4 regions of the Pseudonocardia sp. Cha107L01 genome follow, and region 4 is predicted to be linked to each of the others. Evidence: riboswitches for the same ligand, from Rfam matches in the RefSeq annotation. Region 4 holds a riboswitch; each other region holds the start of a gene.

Region 1 (4,205 bases), 1.3 Mb from region 4:
AGCTGCTGGAAGTTGTTGTCTAGGGCCGTGCGACCTGTTTCGGGACATGACCGCGGGCCGTGACACCGAGCCGACGAATGAGTATCGGCGGATCCTCAATTTTGAGGATGCATCGCCGTCGACCGACCGCGAGGGTTCGTCAGCTCGCCGGCGCTCTGCCTGTCTGGCTGGACAAGCGTCGGCCTCGTGATCTGCCCGAGGAGACAATACGATGCGCGTGCTCATGACTGTTGAGATCCCGACGGAACCTGGCAATCTGGCGATCAAGGATGGCCGGCTGGGGAAGGTGATCGAGTCTGTCCTGAGCGGCATCAACCCCGAGGCTGTCTACTTCGCGACCCGATCCGGAAACCGGGCGGCGTACATCGTCTTCGACCTGGAAGATGCCAGCCGCATACCGGTCGTGGCCGAACCCTTCTTCACCGAGCTGGGGGCGAAGGTCGACCTGACTCCCGTGATGAACAGGGAAGATCTGGCCGAGGGCCTCAGCAACCTGCGCTAATGGTGCCGTTCTAGCTTGTTGCTCGGCCAGCCGCGGGTTCCGGCTGGCCGAGCTCGAGGGCCGCCCCAGCGCGGCGGACAGTTCGCGCGCGATGGCTCGGGTGATCTGTCCGGCTTCTGGCGGGCGGTGCCCGAGTCGCCCCCTGGGGGCGGTCAGAGCTGAGCGGCGCGCGGCGTGGTGGCCGGGCTCCAGCCGAGCGACGGGGCGACCTCGTTGCGGATCAGCTCGAGTGACCGCAGGGTCTCCCGGTGCCCTGGGTCGGCCGGGTGCACCTGCAGGATCAGGTCGGTGGCCAGCGGGAGCACCCGGTCCGCGCGCAGGCTGGCGATGACGTCTTCCGGGCAGCCGAGGTGCAGGTCGCTCCGGGTGACCAGGTCCGCCAACGGCGCATGCGGGTCGAGGCCGCCCCGGCCGGCCAGTTGGGTGGCGGAACGGCGCAGCCCGGCCTCGGCCTCGCGGAACGCCTCCACCCGGGTCGGAGCGACGTACAGCGAGCGGGACAGACCGATCCGGGGCGTGATGTCGGGATGGGACCAGCTGCCGAGGTAGGCCTCGACGAGTTCGGACTGCGCCTCCCCGAGCGGCCGGTGCGCGGCGGTGGCCCAGCTCGCGCCATTCTGGCCGGGTCGGATCGCGGTGCGCGCCAGGAGCAGGCCGCTGCCGTGTTCGGCGGCCCGCACGGCGCCCGCCACCCCGAACGTCGCCTCCCACACGGTGGCGAGCAGCGGCCGCGCGGGCGGGAACAGCGTGGACCCGGCCGGGGTGAGCTCCTGGCCGGCCAGGGCGTCGCGGACCACGGCGAACGCCCGGTCGTACTCCTGCTGCCGGTCCTCGAAGGGCACCCCGAAGATCGCGAACGCGGGCTCGCCGCCACCGGTGCCGAAGCCCAGTTCGAGTCGCCCGTTGCTCAGTGCCGCGAGCACCGCCGCGTCCTCGGCGAGCCGGACGGGATTCTCCAGGGCGAGGGTGATGATGCCGGTCGCCAGGGTGAGCCGGCGGGTGTACTGCGCGGCGGCGGCCAGGAACACCAGCGGGGACGGTAGGCCGCCCTCGTTGCCGGCGTGGTGTTGCGCGACCCATCCGGTGTCGAAGCCGAGCCGGTCCGCGGTCATCAGCAGTTCCAGCGCGCGCGTGTAGCGCCGTGGCGGCGGGACCTCGTCGACGAGCCGGGTGAACACACCGAGGCGGAACGGATTCCGCTGCCGCTGGTGGGGAAAGGGGTCCGTTCCGGTGCTGGACATGACGGTGGTTCTCCCTGAAGAAGCCGCGGGCAGAGGTCAGCTGGTGCCGAGTGGTCGGGGCACTCAGCCGCTACAGAGAGCGGTGGACACCCGGTGCAGATCAACATGCAGACGCGTCACCAACAGCTCGCCCCGGCCCAGCGATGCCACGCGGCTGGGCAGGCGTCCCATGCTCTCCGCAATCGCCAACGCCATCGCCATGATCGGCCCCTTGAGTCCGGTGCGCTTGCTCGGCCGTCTCCGGCGAAGCCTGGTCATCACCCGGGGCACCCCACCGCACAGCGAGGGTTGTCAGCCAGCAAGCCGGGGCTCCGCGCTGGCATTCGCGACCGTCTCGAACACTAGCAGCGGGCTCTCGCCCGAGAACCCCCGTATTCCCTAGCTCACAGTCGGACCGGCATCATCAATGCAGCGCGTAGGCATCCAGCCTGGTTGAGTTCGCCGAGCAGTTACCTGATCGCGGTCGTCGACCTGGTGTCGAATGCTCCGGTCGGCTCGACATACCACTGACTCAATCTATTCGGACCCTGGGGAACTGAGATCGCGCTGAGGTCCGCGGTTATGTGGCTCCGTATCTTTACCGCGAACGATCCGTTACCTCCGATAGTGCCAGCAGGGCTCCCACTCGTCGCTGGTTTTCGAGGTGGTCGTCGAGACACCGCCTGGTTGAACAGGAGATCGACTGTGCTGAAGAAGGCTGGAATCGTGGCGGCAGCCACCACCGCGGGTCTGCTCGCGCTGAGCCCGCTGGCTTTCGCTGGTGACTACGAGGGCGATTCGGGCCATCACCATCACCACGGCGGCAGCAACGACCACGAGAGCAGCGCCAGCTGTTACCAGAACAATGGCGCAAAGGACAAGGCGCACGGCGTTCACGGACAGGCCGGCCTGGTCAACGTTCAGGACACGACTGTCCAGGTTCCGATCCAGGCGTGCAACAACAGCGTGCTCGATGGTGTTCTGGGGATTCTCACCAAGAACCAGAAGAACTCTGACAACCACGGCTGAGCCGGGATAGGCAGGTAAGCTAACCGGCAGCCAAGACCAGGCACCGATTGCAATCAGACGCACCTTGCCCTTGGTGCGCGGGCGTCGGTTCCCGAGGCGTGTGAACTTTGACGCTATCTGTGGATGCCCTCAGTTCAAGATGACTCGCCATATCATAAAATCGAAACTCAAACCCATAGAATAGTTGCAGGCGAGCTCGCGGATTATCCCTGAGCTTGGTCTAAGCATAACCGAAATGCTGTCGTGCACCGGCCCCATGGATTCGCACAACAGCGTGAGCCGGATCTCCCCACGTAGAAAGGCAATACTTAGTGTCAAACCAACGACTGATTCATGCGGCGACAGCGGTTGCGGCCGCGGTCATCGCAGTGGGCCTGACGAGCTCACCGGCATGGGCCGACCCGCTGCCTGGCCCATCTCCGGCCGCACCACACGCCAGCCCCCAGCGCCCGGCACCTCCCGCCCCACACCCCGGCCCCCAGCACCCGGCACCTCCCGCCCCCCAGCACCCAGCACCTCCCGCCCCACACCCCGCCCCCCAGCACCCAGCACCTCCCGCACCACACCCCGGCCCCCAGCACCCGGCACCTCCCGCACCACAGCACCCAGCACCTCCCGCACATCACTGAGCAGGGCCAACGCTTAGGCAGCGAACTGCCGCTGCTGGATGAACCCTTCGTCCAGCAGCGGCATCGCTGCGTGAATCGGGCGCGACCTCCGCCTTGAGCGCCCGCACCTCGCCGGCGATCTCCGCGGCGGACATCGACACGAATGACTGTCCGAGCTACGTGTGCTTGCGGTGCTTCTCGCGCGGTGGTGGCGAACCACCCGACGGCAGGTTGCGGTTCTGCAGGAACCACAGGACCTGGTCGGCGTGCACGGATGCGCGCAGCTCGTTCGAGACGACCTTGAGTACGGTTCGGTCGACATCGATGACGAACGTCGACCGTTTGACCGGCAACAACCGGGCCAACAGGCCGCGGCGTCGGGTATGCCGACCATGGCGGTCCCCCCGGCGCCCGGCCATCTTCCCGCCCAGCTTGATCAGCGCCCCTCGCCGCACCCCGAACTGCTCGGACACCGCGCCACCCACGTCGGAGAGCAACGGGTAGTCGAATGCGCGCTGCTGCGCGAAGTGGGCCTGCTTGTCGACCGTGTCGGTGCTGATGCCCACCCGCTGGACCCCCAGTGCGGCGAACTCGTTGCTGAGGTCACGGAAATGACAGGCTTGGACGGTACAGATCGGTGACGACGCGATCGGGAAGAAGAACAGCACCACGGGGCCGTCCGCGAGAAGCACGGACAGTGTCCGCGCCCGACCCGTGTGGTCGTACAGGGTGAAGTCCGGCACCCTGTCGCCTGTGATCATCAACCGAGGGTATCTCCAGCGCACCCGATCTAGTGCCCCGCGCCGGAAATCTGCGCAATAATTCCGGCGCCCAGATGGCGCCTCG
Region 2 (4,205 bases), 2.5 Mb from region 4:
GGAGCCGGTACACCTCGCCCGGCTTCCTGGCGGCGGTGCATCCCCGGCTCGCCCTGGTCAGTGTCGGCGCCGGCAACACCTACGGGCACCCGAACTCGACGGTGCTGGACGCGCTCCGCCGGGCCGGCACGCTGGTGCGGCGTACCGACGAGTCCGGCGACGTGGCCGTGGTGGCCTCCAGGGAGGGCCCGGTGGCGGTGGCCCGAGGTCATCCCCGGCCGGCGCCCCGCCAGCGTGGACGCGGCTGAGCCCGGCCGCTCGACGTGATCTGTCGGTGCGGCCGGGCTCAGTGGTCGGGTACCCCGGTCAGTTGGCTCAGCGGTGGGTCGGCTCAGCGGTCGGTTGGCTCAGCGGTGGGTCGGCTCAGCGGTGGGTCGGCAGGGGTGGGTCGGCTCAGCCCTGCAGCACGCGCCGGACCTCGGCGGTGGAGGACGACACGGTGGCGGTCGGGCCCACGTGACCGGCGACCGCGTCGAGCGTCTTCAGCCCGTCGCCGGTGATCAGCAGCACGGTGTCGGCCTCCGGGTCCAGCTGACCGGACTCGATCAACTTGCGGGTGCAGGCGAGGGTGACCCCGCCGGCGGTCTCCGCGAAGATCCCCTCGGTCCGGGCGAGCAGCCGGATCGCGTCCACCACCTCGGCATCCGACACGTCCGCCACCGCGCCCCCGGTACGCCGCACGGTGTCGAGCACGTAGGGGCCGTCCGCCGGGTTGCCGATGGCCAGCGAGCGCGCGATGGTGTCCGGCCGGACCGGACGGATCACGTCGTGGCCCTCCGCGAATGCCGCCGAGACCGGCGAGCAGCCGGTGGCCTGTGCGCCGAACACCTTGTACGGCGTCGGCTCCACCAGGCCCAGCGTGCCGAGCTCGCGGAACGCCTTGTCGACCTTGGTCAGCTGGGAGCCGGAGGCCACCGGCACCACGATCTGCTCCGGGAGCCGCCACCCCAGCTGCTCGGCCACCTCGTAACCCAGCGTCTTGGAGCCCTCGGCGTAGTACGGGCGGACGTTCACGTTGACGAACGCCCAGTCCTCTTCTTCGGCGGCCAGCTCGGTGGCGAGGCGGTTCACGTCGTCGTAGTTGCCGTCCACCGCGATCAGGGTGCCGCCGTACACGGCGGTCATCTGGATCTTGGCCTGCTCGAGCGACTTCGGGACGAGCACCACCGAGCGCCAGCCGGCACGGGCCGCGGCGGCCGCGACGGCGTTCGCCAGGTTGCCGGTGGACGGGCAGGCCAGCACGCTGAAGCCGAGCTCACGGGCGGCGGCCAGGGCCACCGCGACCACGCGGTCCTTGAACGAGTGGGTGGGGTTGCCGGTGTCGTCCTTCAGCCACAGGTTCTTGAGGCCGATTTCCTTGCCGAGCCGCTCCGCGCGCACCAGGCGGGTCATCCCGGGCTCGGTGTTGGGGTGGCGGGTCACGTCGGTCGGCACCGGCAGCAGCGAGGCGTACCGCCAGATCGACTTGGGACCGGCCTCGATGCGCTCCCGGGTGACGCCGACGAAGTCGTAGGCGACCTCGAGCGGGCCGAAACACTCCGGACAGGCGAACTCCGGGGCGAGCGGGATCTCATGGCCACACTCGCGACAGGACAGGGCACGGGCCGGCCCGAGGTCGAGCGAGGTGGAAGCGGATAGCGTGGTGCTCACGGACATCGCGAGGTCTCCTCATCTGTCCCGCAACATGCGGGTCGGAATTGGCACCGTGATCACTGAGCGACCTCGCCCATGACGGGCGTGCTGCGCAACGGCTATGCGCAGATCGGTCAATGCCGGTTGCCGGGGCTTCGCAGGGCCGTTCCCTCTGCCCCTCTGGATGAGCCTTATTCAGTTGTGGCCCGCGCTCGGACCGCTCGCCATCGGAGGTGAGCTAAGGCCACGTTACGTCAAGGTTGCCCATTCCGCCCAGTCTGTTCCGCGATCTGGGAGCCGGCTCACTCGCCCGGCGCGGGCCGCCCTGTTGCCTGTGCGCTCCGGGCCGCCCGCCCGGGGGATGCGGGCCAGGGCTCCCTCCGGTGCCCTCGGGGTGGCACGTCCGGGGGTGTCCGGCGGGGCTGGGACGATGGCGGCATGAGCAGCCCGCCCGCGAGCCAGGCCGACCACGGCGCCGCGATCAGCGTGACCACTCCGCCGCTCCGGTTGATCGTCGGCGACGAGGAGCTGCTGGTCGAGCGGGCGGTGGAGAACGCGCTGGCCTCGGCGCGGGCGGCCGACCCGAGCGCCGAGCTGCGCAGGGTCGCCGCCGCTTCGCTGACCAGGGCCGAGCTCGCCGAGCTGATCAGTCCGTCGCTGTTCGCCGAGGGGCGGGTGGTGGTGCTGGACGCGGCCCATGAAGCGAGCAAGGACGTCGCCTCGATGATCACCGACTACGTCGCCGACCCGGCCGACGGGGTGAGCCTGGTGGTACTGCACGCGGGGGGCGCGCGTGGCAAGGCGCTGGCCGACGTGTTGCGCGGCGCGGGTGCCGAGATCACTGAGTGCCCGCGGGTGACGAAGTACGACGAGCGGGTGGACTTCGTCCGCGCCGAGATCCGCCGGGCCGGTGGGCGTATCACCCAGGAGGCCATCCGGGTGCTGCTCGACGCGGTGGGCAACGACCTGCGCGAGCTGGCGGCCGCGTCGGCGCAGCTGGTCGCGGACACCGACGGCGGTGTCGACGAGAACGCGGTGCGCCGGTACCACCGGGGCCGCGCCGAGGTCACCGGGTTCGCGGTGGCCGAGAAGGCGATCACCGGGGACCGCTCCGGTGCACTCGAGGCACTGCGCTGGGCGATCGTGCTGGGGGTGCCGGCGGTGCTGGTGGCCGACGCGCTTGCCGACGCGGTCCGTACGGTGGCCAAGGTCGGTGCGGCCGGCCGGGGCGACCCGTTCAAGATGGCCGGGGCACTGGGCATGCCGCCGTGGAAGATCCGCAAGGCGCAGGCGCAGGCCCGCGGTTGGCGGCCGGCCGGGATCGCGCTCGCGATGGCGGCGGTGGCCGTGGTCAACGCCGACGTCAAGGGCGCGGCGCCCGACCCGAACTATGCGCTCGAGCGCGCCGTGCTGCGGATCGTGGAAGCCCGCGAGGTCAGCTAGCTGCTGTTGTGGCTGGCACAGACCGGGTGCTGCCCGCACAGCCCGTGCACGGGCTGTGCGGGCCACAGCGGGTCTGTGCGAGGCGCGAGTGGGCGGGCGCGCCGGCGGTAGGGCACAGCAAATCGGCGGCGCTACCCCACGGGAGTGGACAGCGCCGCCGATGGCCGCAGCGGGAGTTCTACTCAGTTCATCGCCGCCGACCCAGCGGGTATTACAGCTGGGGCGAAAGAAAGTTCTGAGGCGATGTACGTCGGTGAGCGATCAGCTCGCGTTGACCTTGCGGGCCATCGCGGCCTTCTTGTTCGCGGCCTGGTTCTGGTGGATGACACCCTTGCTGGCCGCCTTGTCCAGCGCGCGGCTGGCGGAGCGCTGACGCTCGACGATCTTGTCGTTGTCCCCGGCTTCGAGGGCTTCGCGGAAGCGGCGGATCGAGGTCCGGAGGGCTGACTTGACCGACTTGTTGCGCTGGCGGCGCTTCTCGTTGGTCTTGACCCGCTTAATCTGCGACTTGATGTTGGCCACGCGACTGCCTCTGGTCTTCCTGTTCGTCGTTGTTCGCCGCGCGCCGCTGACTGGCGACGGGCCGCTGCAGCCCGGCGGGAGGATCACGCGGGCATTCGACTTACCAGGGTAACAGCGCCCCGAAGTCTCAGGGTTCCCGGGGCGAATCTCCGTATCTTCCCTGATGTCCGGGCGCCGCCGCCCGACAACCATCGTGGTCATGAGGGGAACAACAAACCTGACGGCCACGACGTCCCACCCGCCCTGCTCGAAGGCCGACCCCGAGCTGTGGTTCGCCGAGCGCCCGGCCGACCTGCACCTCGCCAAGGCGCTGTGCGGGCACTGCCCGATCAAGGCGGCCTGCTTGGCGGGCGCGCTGGACCGGGAGGAGCCCTGGGGCGTCTGGGGCGGCGAGATCATCCAGCAGGGCGTCGTGCTCGCCTACAAGCGGGGCCGGGGTCGGCCGAGCAACGCCGACCGGCGGCTCGGCCTGGTGACCAAGGTCGCCAGCGACCACGGACCCGAGCTCACCAGACCCGGTACGACAGGAACTTTCCACTCAAGGTCAGCTTGACCCGGTCGCCCTTCGGGTCGGGCACCCGCTCGAAGTCGAGTTCGAAGTCGATCGC
Region 3 (4,205 bases), 2.3 Mb from region 4:
AGGTCGGGATCGTGCTGGCGTTCATCGGGGCACCGTTCTTCGTCTTCCTGGTCCGCCGGCGCAAGCTGGTCCGGTTGTGACCGGGCGCTCCGGTCGCGCAGCCGAGCCCGGTACCCGAGCCGGTGTCGATGCCGCCACCGCGGCGGTGTTGGGGCGCCCGGCGATCCGGGTGGGCGGGTTCTCCGGGGTCTGGCGGCCCAGGCTGGTCACCGTGACGCTGGTCGGCGCGGCCCTCGTGGTGCTGGCGGCCGCGGTGAACATCGGCCGGGGCGACTTCCCGATCTCGATCGGCGACGTGCTCGCCGCACTGGCCGGCGGCGGTGACCGGGCGCAGCGCTTCATCGTGCTGCAGCTGCGGTTGCCGAGGACGTTGACCGGGGTGCTGGTCGGCGCCGCGCTCGGCCTGTCCGGGGCGCTCACCCAGTCCGTCACACGCAACCCGCTGGCCAGCCCGGACCTGCTCGGGGTGCTGGCCGGGGCGAGCACCACCGCGGTCGCGGTGATCGCGCTGGGCGGCGGCGGTGGCGTCGCGGTCGGGCTGATGGCCTCGCTCGGCGTCCCGCTCGCCGCGCTGCTCGGCGGGGTGCTCGCGGCCGTGGTGGTGTACGGCCTTGCCTACCGGCGCGGCGTGCAGAGCGACCGGTTGGTGCTGGTCGGGGTCGGGGTGAACGCGGTCGCGGTCGGCATCACCTCCTGGCTGCTGGTCGTGGCGAACATCAACCAGGCCACCCAGGCGACGGTGTGGCTGACCGGCTCGCTCAACTCCAGCGGCTGGGCCCAGGTGCTCCCGGTCGGCACGGCCCTCGTGGTGCTGGTGCCGACCGCGCTGCTGCTGGCGTTCGGGCTCGGTGCGCTGCAACTGGGCGACGACACCGCCAGCGGCCTCGGCGTGCGGGTGAACCGGTCCCGGGTGGCGCTCGGGCTGGTCGGACTGGTGCTGGCCGCGGTGGCCACGGCGAGCGCGGGGCCGATCGGGTTCGTCGCGCTGGTCGTGCCGCAGGTCTGCCAGCGCCTGGTCCGCACCGCCACCCCGCCGCTGCTGGCCTCCGCCGTCTACGGCGCGCTGCTCACCGTGGCCGCCGACCTGATCGCCCGTACCGCGCTGCCCCGGGAGCTGCCGGTCGGCATCGTCACGGCCGTGCTGGGCACCCCGTACCTGCTGTACCTGCTCGGCCGCCGCAACCGTGGAGTGTCGCTATGACCGAGAACTCCACCGCCTCCAGCACCGCCTCCAGCACCGCCTCCAGCACCGCCGCGAGCACCGCCTCCAGCACCACCTCCAACGCCCCCTCCAACGCCGCCACCCAGCCGGTCCGGCTGCGGGCCCGCGAGCTGCGACTGGGGTACGGCGACGCGGTGGTGATCGACGACCTGGACCTGGACGTGCTCGACGGCACGGTCACGGCGGTGATCGGGCCCAACGGCTGCGGCAAGTCGACACTGCTGCGCGCGCTGGCCAGGCTGCTGCCGGCCCGGCACGGGCACGTGCTGCTGGACGGGCTGCGGATCGACCGGTACCCGACCCGCGAGGTCGCCAAGGTGCTCGGGGTGCTGCCGCAGACCCCGGTCGCACCGGACGGGCTCACCGTCGCCGACCTGGTCGCCCGGGGCCGGCACCCGCACCAGGCGTGGTACCGGCAGTGGTCCGGCGACGACGAGGCGGCGGTGGCGGAGGCGCTGGACTGGACCGGGATGAGCGAGTTCGCCGAGCGCACGGTGGACACCCTGTCCGGCGGCCAGCGGCAGCGGGTGTGGATCTCCATGGCGCTGGCCCAGGGCACCGAGATCCTGCTGCTGGACGAGCCGACCACGTTCCTCGACCTGGCCCACCAGGTGGACGTGCTGGACCTGGTCGAACGGCTGCACCGGGAGATGCACCGCACCGTCGTGATGGTGCTGCACGACCTGAACCTGGCCGCCCGCTACGCCGGGCGGCTGATCGCGATGCGGGACGGCCGGATCGTGGCCGACGGGCCACCCGAGGAGGTCCTCACCGCCGAACTGCTGCGCGCGGTGTTCGACCTGGACGCCCAGGTGATCACCGACCCGGTCGCGGGCACCCCACTCGTAGTGCCGGTGGGCCGGCGCCACCGGGGCTGACCCCGCGCACCACCCGTCTCCCCCGGTGTGGCCCGGCTCTCGGTTCCGCGATACGGCGTTGACGAGCCGGGGCCGAGGCCCGTACCTTGCCAACCAGGTCAAGAGTGCCAGCTTCAAGCCCCGGCTCGCTGGCCGGCAACCCTCCTCCGCGGCGGGGTGCTCCGGGTGACGACCAGGCCGTCGTGACAGTCACGTCGGCAAGCGCGGACCCGCGGCGTACCCGGGGTCCCAGACACGGAGGACCCGTGATGACGCTCGCCCTCGATCGCCCGTGCCCGGTCACCAGCTCCGAGCAGACCCACACCGAGCAGACCGGCACCGAGCAGACCGGCACCGACCAGACCCACACCGGGCTCCCCGCCGTCACCGGCACCGAACTGCGGGTCCCGCTGGTCACCGGCGGCTGGACCCGGTACGCCAACCTGGACTACGCCGCGAGCGCGCCGGCGCTCGCCACGGTGGCCGACCACGTCGAGCAGGTGCTGCCCTACTACGCCAGCGTGCACCGCGGCGCCGGTTACGCCTCGCAGGTGTGCACCGGGCTGCTGGAGCGGGCCAGGGACACCGTCGGCGAGTTCGTCGACGCGCGGCCGGACGACGTGGTGATCTTCACCCGCAACACCACCGACGCGCTCAACCTGCTCGCCGGCTGTGTGCCCGGCGCGGTGCTCTGCCTGGACGTCGAGCACCACGCCAACCTGCTGCCCTGGCGCGCCGGGCCGCACCGCGCACTGCGGGCCGCGGCGACCGTCGCGCAGACCCTCGACGACCTGGCCGACGCCCTCGCCGCGACGCCGACCGCGCTGCTGGCCATCACCGGCGCGTCCAACGTGACCGGCGAGGTGCTGCCGATCGACCGGGTGGTGCGGATCGCACACGAGGTGGGGGCCCGGGTGGTGCTGGACGCCGCCCAGCTCGCGCCGCACCGGCGGATCAGCCTGGCCGAGACCGGCGTGGACTACCTGGCGCTGTCCGGGCACAAGCTGTACGCGCCGTACGGCGCCGGCGTGCTGGTCGGTCGCCGCGACTGGCTGGACGCCGCACCCCCGCACCTGGCCGGCGGCGGCGCGGTGCGCCGGGTGACCGACACCGCCACCGAGTGGGCGGCCGCGCCCCACCGGCACGAGGGCGGCACCCCGAACGTGCTCGGCGCCGCGGCGCTCGCCCAGGCCTGCCGGACGCTGGCCCCGGTACTCGGGGACGCCGCGGCCGCGCACGAGCGGAACCTGCTGAACCGGTTGGAGACGGGACTGGCCGGCATCCCCGGCGTCGAGGTCCTGCGGATCTGGCCGGACAGCCCGGACCGGATCGCGGTGGTGAGCTTCGTGGTGGCCGACCGCCCGGCCGGGTACGTCGCCGCCTACCTCTCCGCCGAGCACGGCATCGGACTGCGGGACGGCAAGTTCTGCGCGCACCCCCTGCTGGAGCGGCTCTGCCCCGGCGGCGAGGCGCTGCGCGCGAGCATCGGACTCGGCAGCACCGCCGAGGACATCGACCGGCTGCTGGCGGCGCTGCGCACCCTGGTCAGCTCCGGCGCGAGCTGGACCTACGCCCCGGTGGACGGCCGCTGGGCGCCGACCCCGGACCCGCGCGACCTCGACCCGTTCGGGATCGGCCGGGCGAGCGGAGCCGGCGCCCGTTGCCAGCCCTGAGTCAGCGGCCATGCTGCCGGGGATGACTTCAGATCGATGTGAGCCATCGCGCACATTGTGAGCCCAGATGTGCGCGATGGCTCACACCACCGCACCACGTCCCGCCCCGGGGCAGGCCCGACGCACGCAACGCTATTCACCCCGAAAATGCGCACTAATGGAATTGAATAGCTCGGACAAGGCTTTCCCCGCTGACCAGTCCGCGTGAGACGAAAGCAATTGTGTGCCGCTCGGCGAGGCCGCGATGTCCGCCGTCTCGGCGGTCGACGCGGCGGGTGCCCGGTCGATCCGTACGGCCGCCGACCGCGACCGGGCAACCGTCCGTACCAGCCAGGTCCAGCCACCCTCCGTAGCCCATCGAACGCCGTGAGTGATCATCTCGACGGGTCGCTCAACGGGCCGCCCCAGTGGTCCCGGACACCCCACTGCTGTCCCTTCCGCCCGCAGGGTCCG
Region 4 (4,205 bases):
CCGAGGCCGAACCGCCGGAGGCGCTGAGCGCGCTGCGTAACAACGAGGTGGATGTCGCACTCATCTTCGAACACGGTGACCCGCCGCAGCGCGACCGCCGTGACATCACCATGATCCCGCTGCTCGACGAACCGCTGTACGTCGTCACACCCGCCGGCCGCTCCTGGTCGGGGCCGAGGGCGGAGCTGGCGAGCTACGCCGACGACCGGTGGATCGCCGGCTGCGAGCGTTGCCGGGAGCATCTCGTCGTGGCGTGTGAGCGGGCCGGTTTCACCCCGACCGTGGACTTCGAGACCGAGGACTACGTCGCGGTGCAGGCGCTCGTGGCCGCGGGGCTCGGCGTGAGCCTGCTGCCCGGCCTCACGTTGGTCGCCAACCGACACCCCGGAGTGCGGCTGGACCGGGTCCCCGGGCTGGGTAGGCAGGTGCTGGCCGCCGTGTGCGGCAAACCGCCGCCGTCCCAACCCGCCCAGGTACTGCTCAGCGCGCTGGCCGCCACGATCACCGAACCCGGCTGGCCGGCGTAGGGAGCGTCTGTCAGGGCGAACCGCTGCTCACGGCCGCCGCCACCGCGCCCACCGGGTGCGCCGGGTGCGACGCGGTCCGGCCCGCGCGGCGGGCCGTCGTGGCCGCGGCGACGGCCGAGACCGCGGCGTCGATGAGAATGACGTAGCCGATGCCCGCCACCAGGTCGACGACGTAGTGCTCGCCGGTGTAGACGAGCGTGAGCCCCATCGCCACCGGGTAGGCCAACAGCAGCGGCCGGGCCCACCTCGGTACCCGGCGCAGGAAGAACAGCGCGACCAGCATGGTGTACGCGACGTGCAACGACGGCATCGCCGCGACGTCGTTGGAGATGGCCTGCCCTTGGGTGATCAGGTCGCTCGCGGCGCGCAGTCCCAGGTCGGACCAACCCAGGCTGGAAATCCGCTGGACCGAGCCGATTGCACCCTCGCGGGCCGCGTACCACGGCGGCGCCTCCGGAAATGCCACGTAGGTGGCCAGTGCGGCAAGGGACACCAGCACCACGTTCGCGGTGAAGCGCCGCCACAGCGCCCGGTTCCGGATCCACAGCACGGCCATGACCACGGGAACCGTCAGGAAGAACGAGAAATAGGTCAGCGACGCGGCGATGTCGTACCAGTGCACCACACCGGGACTGTGGAACCGGTGCTGCAGCCAGACCGTCGGGACCGTGCCGAACAACCGCTGATCGGCGGCAGCGGGCCAGGTGACGTGCACGGGCTGGTCGAACTTGTCCGCCGCGCCCCGGGACAGGTCGTAGCAGATCATCACCGCGCAGAACGGCACCCAGTCCAGCAGCGCCCGGCCGAACAGCCGCCACCCACGCCCGATGCAGTAGACACCGAACGCGCCCAACGTCCACAGGACCACGGACATCCGGAACAGCGGCACCCCGTCGACGACCACGGACACCGCTAACGCCACCGCGTAGGCCGCCGCGGCCAACCACCGGATCCGCCGGTAACGCGGCTCGACCGGATCGGTCCGACCTCGGTCAGCGATTGGCCGCAACGACACTGACGCTCCAATTCCGCCGTTCATCACGTCCACCGGCTCAGCGCGGCCAGCGGTCGGTTTCCCGGCAAACTCCGAACACGATCCCAGCGGAAACTGTTCTCTCGGTCCGCTGGTCCAGGGGAGCCTCAGCGTCGAGGACCGGTTGAGTTTACGGGGCCCGGGCGGGCCACCCCGACCGCCAGCCGGCCGCATACGGTGACGTGGGCAACCTCGCCGTTGACACGAACCCGTCGGAGCTGCCTACAGTTGCGCCGCCGGCCGCTGGTCGGCGAACCATCCAGAGCGGCTGAGAGACCTGGCTCGGTGACGCCGCAGCAACCCCCCGTGTGAGCGGGAGCGGGTGCTTCCGCCGGGAGCGATGGAGGTCAGGTGCGCGCGTTCTACGGCGACGGTGGCTGCTGCTACCGGCGGCACGTGGACCTGCTGCGCGTGACCAGCGCGGCCTGTCGGGTCGGTTGACCTACTCCCCCGCCCCACCCCCTCGCGCCATCCTCAACGCCGCGTCGCAGGAAACGGCGGCACAGCTGATCTACCAGAACCCCTACACCTCGCTCGACCCCCGGTTCAGCATCGAAGAGGTCATCACCGAACCATTGCGCGCCTTCGACGTCGGGACGGCCGCGAGCCGACGGCGACGAGCCGCCGAGCTGATCGGGCGGGTGGCACTGCCGACCTCGGTACTGGCGCGCCATCCGGTCGAGCTCTCCGGCGGACAACGCCAACGGGTGGCCATCGCCAGGGCCCTCGCCCTGTCCCCCGACCTCGTGGTCTGCGACGAACCGGTATCCGCGCTCGACGTCTCGGTACAGGCACAGGTGCTCGACCTGCTCAACGAACTGCAGCGCGAAGCCGAGCTCAGCTACCTGTTCATCTCCCACGACCTCGCCGTCGTCCGTCAGATCGCCCACCGCGTCGGTGTTATGCGCCGTGGCCAGCTGGTCGAGCCGCGGGCCACCGAGGAGCTGTTCACCGACCCCCACCACAGCTACACCGCGGAGCTGCTGGACTCGATCGCCGGGCACCGCCACCAGGAACCACAGACGACACGCTGACGGGCCATCAGGAGCGCATCTTCCCCACCTCGGCCAGGATTTCCAGCTCCCATTGCCGTGAGGTCAACTCAGCTACTCCGCTGGTCAGCTCCCGGAGCCGCTCAGCCCGTGGGAAGGCCAGGAGGGCGGCCCCACCTTGGTACGGGCCAACATCAGACCGAGCAGCGCGAGCTTGGCCGGGCGTGGCCGGCTTGGCGGCGTGGCCGGGCGTGGCGGCGGGGCCGGGCGTGGCGGCGTGGCAGCGTGGCGGTGCATGGTGTTACCGAGCTGCACACGAGGCAGGTTTTGGAGCGCTCCACCCTGCCTGTTGTGCAGCTCGGTAACGACAGGCAGGTCGGCTGCGCCGCCCTGCCTGTTGTGCAGCTCGGTAACGACAGGCAGGTCGGCTGCGCCGCGCCGGTCGGCCGCTGCGCGCTGCCGCTGCCGCGCGCGGCGGGCACACCGTTCGGGTGGTGTCGCATTTCCGCCAGCCGAACCGCCGTGCAGCGACGATGCTGGAGCGCATGCACGAAGACGTAGAACACTGTGTCCGGGCTGTCCAGTCCAAGGACGCCCGGTTCGACGGCTGGTTCTTCACCGCCGTGCTGACCACCGGGATCTACTGCCGCCCGAGCTGCCCGGTGGTGCCGCCCAAGCCGGAGAACATGCGCTTCTACCCGAGTGCGGCGGCCGCTCAGCAGGCCGGGTTCCGGGCGTGCAAGCGGTGCCGGCCGGATGCCAGCCCGGGCTCACCGCTGTGGAACGAGCGCGCTGACGTGGTCGCCAGGGCGATGCGGCTGATCGCCGACGGTGTGGTCGACCGGGAGGGTGTCGCCGGGGTGTCCACCCGCCTGGGCTACAGCACGCGACAGCTCCAACGGCAGTTGCTCGCCGAGCTCGGCGCCGGGCCGCTGGCGCTGGCCCGCGCGCAACGGGCGCAGACCGCGCGGGTGCTCCTCGAAACCAGCTCGGTGCCGATGGGCGATGTCGCCTTCGCCGCCGGTTTCGCCAGTGTCCGCTCGTTCAACGAGACCGTGCGGGAGGTCTTCCACCGCACCCCGACCGAGGTGCGTACCCGCGCCGCGCGCGGGCACCCGGCGACCACGCCTGGCACCCTCGTCCTGCGTCTGCCGTTCCGCCAGCCGTTCTGCCCGGACAACCTGTTCGGGCACCTGGTCGCCACCGCGGTGCCCGGCGTCGAGGAGTGGCGCGACGGGGCGTACCGGCGCACCCTGCGGCTGCCGCACGGTCACGGGATCGTGGCGCTGCGGCCGCTGCCGGACTACGTCGACTGCCGGCTCACCCTCACCAACCTGCGGGACCTGTCCACGGCGATCAGCCGGTGCCGCTGGCTGCTGGACCTGGACGCCGACCCGGTGGCTGTCGACGACCTGCTGCGCGCCGACCCGGTGCTCGCGCCGGTGGTGAACAAGGACGTCGGCCGGCGGGTGCCGCGCACGGTCGACCCGGTCGAGTTCGCGGTGCGCGCGGTGCTCGGCCAGCAGGTGTCGACCTCGGCCGCGCGCACCCTGGCCGCCCGGCTGGTCACCGCACACGGCGAGCCGGTTGCCGACCCCGCCGGCGGGCTCACCCATCTGTTCCCCGACCCGGCCACGCTCGCCTCGCTGGACC

The links. Region 4 has a riboswitch for S-adenosylmethionine ahead of ACTXG6_RS30450 (putative leader peptide). Riboswitches for the same ligand answer to the same signal wherever they lie in the genome.
Region 1: another riboswitch for S-adenosylmethionine. It lies ahead of ACTXG6_RS24460 (LLM class flavin-dependent oxidoreductase); the one in region 4 lies ahead of ACTXG6_RS30450 (putative leader peptide).
Region 2: another riboswitch for S-adenosylmethionine. It lies ahead of thrC (threonine synthase); the one in region 4 lies ahead of ACTXG6_RS30450 (putative leader peptide).
Region 3: another riboswitch for S-adenosylmethionine. It lies ahead of ACTXG6_RS41240 (aminotransferase class V-fold PLP-dependent enzyme); the one in region 4 lies ahead of ACTXG6_RS30450 (putative leader peptide).

Annotation. Positions count from the first base shown of each region.
Region 1 covers NZ_CP199579.1:5,222,054-5,226,258, reverse strand. Annotated here, with positions in the region: gene ACTXG6_RS24465 (hypothetical protein) at 212-502, shown strand; gene ACTXG6_RS24460 (LLM class flavin-dependent oxidoreductase) at 655-1,743, opposite strand; SAM riboswitch class IV at 1,961-2,074, opposite strand; gene ACTXG6_RS24455 (hypothetical protein) at 2,428-2,751, shown strand; gene ACTXG6_RS24450 (peroxiredoxin) at 3,536-4,120, opposite strand.
Region 2 covers NZ_CP199579.1:8,976,771-8,980,975, reverse strand. Annotated here, with positions in the region: gene ACTXG6_RS42325 (DNA internalization-related competence protein ComEC/Rec2) at 1-248, shown strand, start outside; gene thrC (threonine synthase) at 394-1,656, opposite strand; SAM riboswitch class I at 1,666-1,823, opposite strand; gene holA (DNA polymerase III subunit delta) at 2,071-3,075, shown strand; gene rpsT (30S ribosomal protein S20) at 3,337-3,597, opposite strand; gene ACTXG6_RS42305 (WhiB family transcriptional regulator) at 3,797-4,150, shown strand; gene cynS (cyanase) at 4,104-4,205, opposite strand, start outside.
Region 3 covers NZ_CP199579.1:8,735,877-8,740,081, forward strand. Annotated here, with positions in the region: gene ACTXG6_RS41225 (FecCD family ABC transporter permease) at 1-80, shown strand, start outside; gene ACTXG6_RS41230 (FecCD family ABC transporter permease) at 77-1,201, shown strand; gene ACTXG6_RS41235 (ABC transporter ATP-binding protein) at 1,198-2,100, shown strand; SAM riboswitch class IV at 2,197-2,310, shown strand; gene ACTXG6_RS41240 (aminotransferase class V-fold PLP-dependent enzyme) at 2,349-3,752, shown strand.
Region 4 covers NZ_CP199579.1:6,474,806-6,479,010, forward strand. Annotated here, with positions in the region: gene ACTXG6_RS30440 (LysR family transcriptional regulator) at 1-527, shown strand, start outside; gene ACTXG6_RS30445 (phosphatase PAP2 family protein) at 538-1,470, opposite strand; SAM riboswitch class I at 1,813-1,907, shown strand; gene ACTXG6_RS30450 (putative leader peptide) at 1,912-2,001, shown strand; gene ACTXG6_RS30455 (ATP-binding cassette domain-containing protein) at 1,986-2,594, shown strand; gene ACTXG6_RS30460 (AlkA N-terminal domain-containing protein) at 3,098-4,205, shown strand, end outside.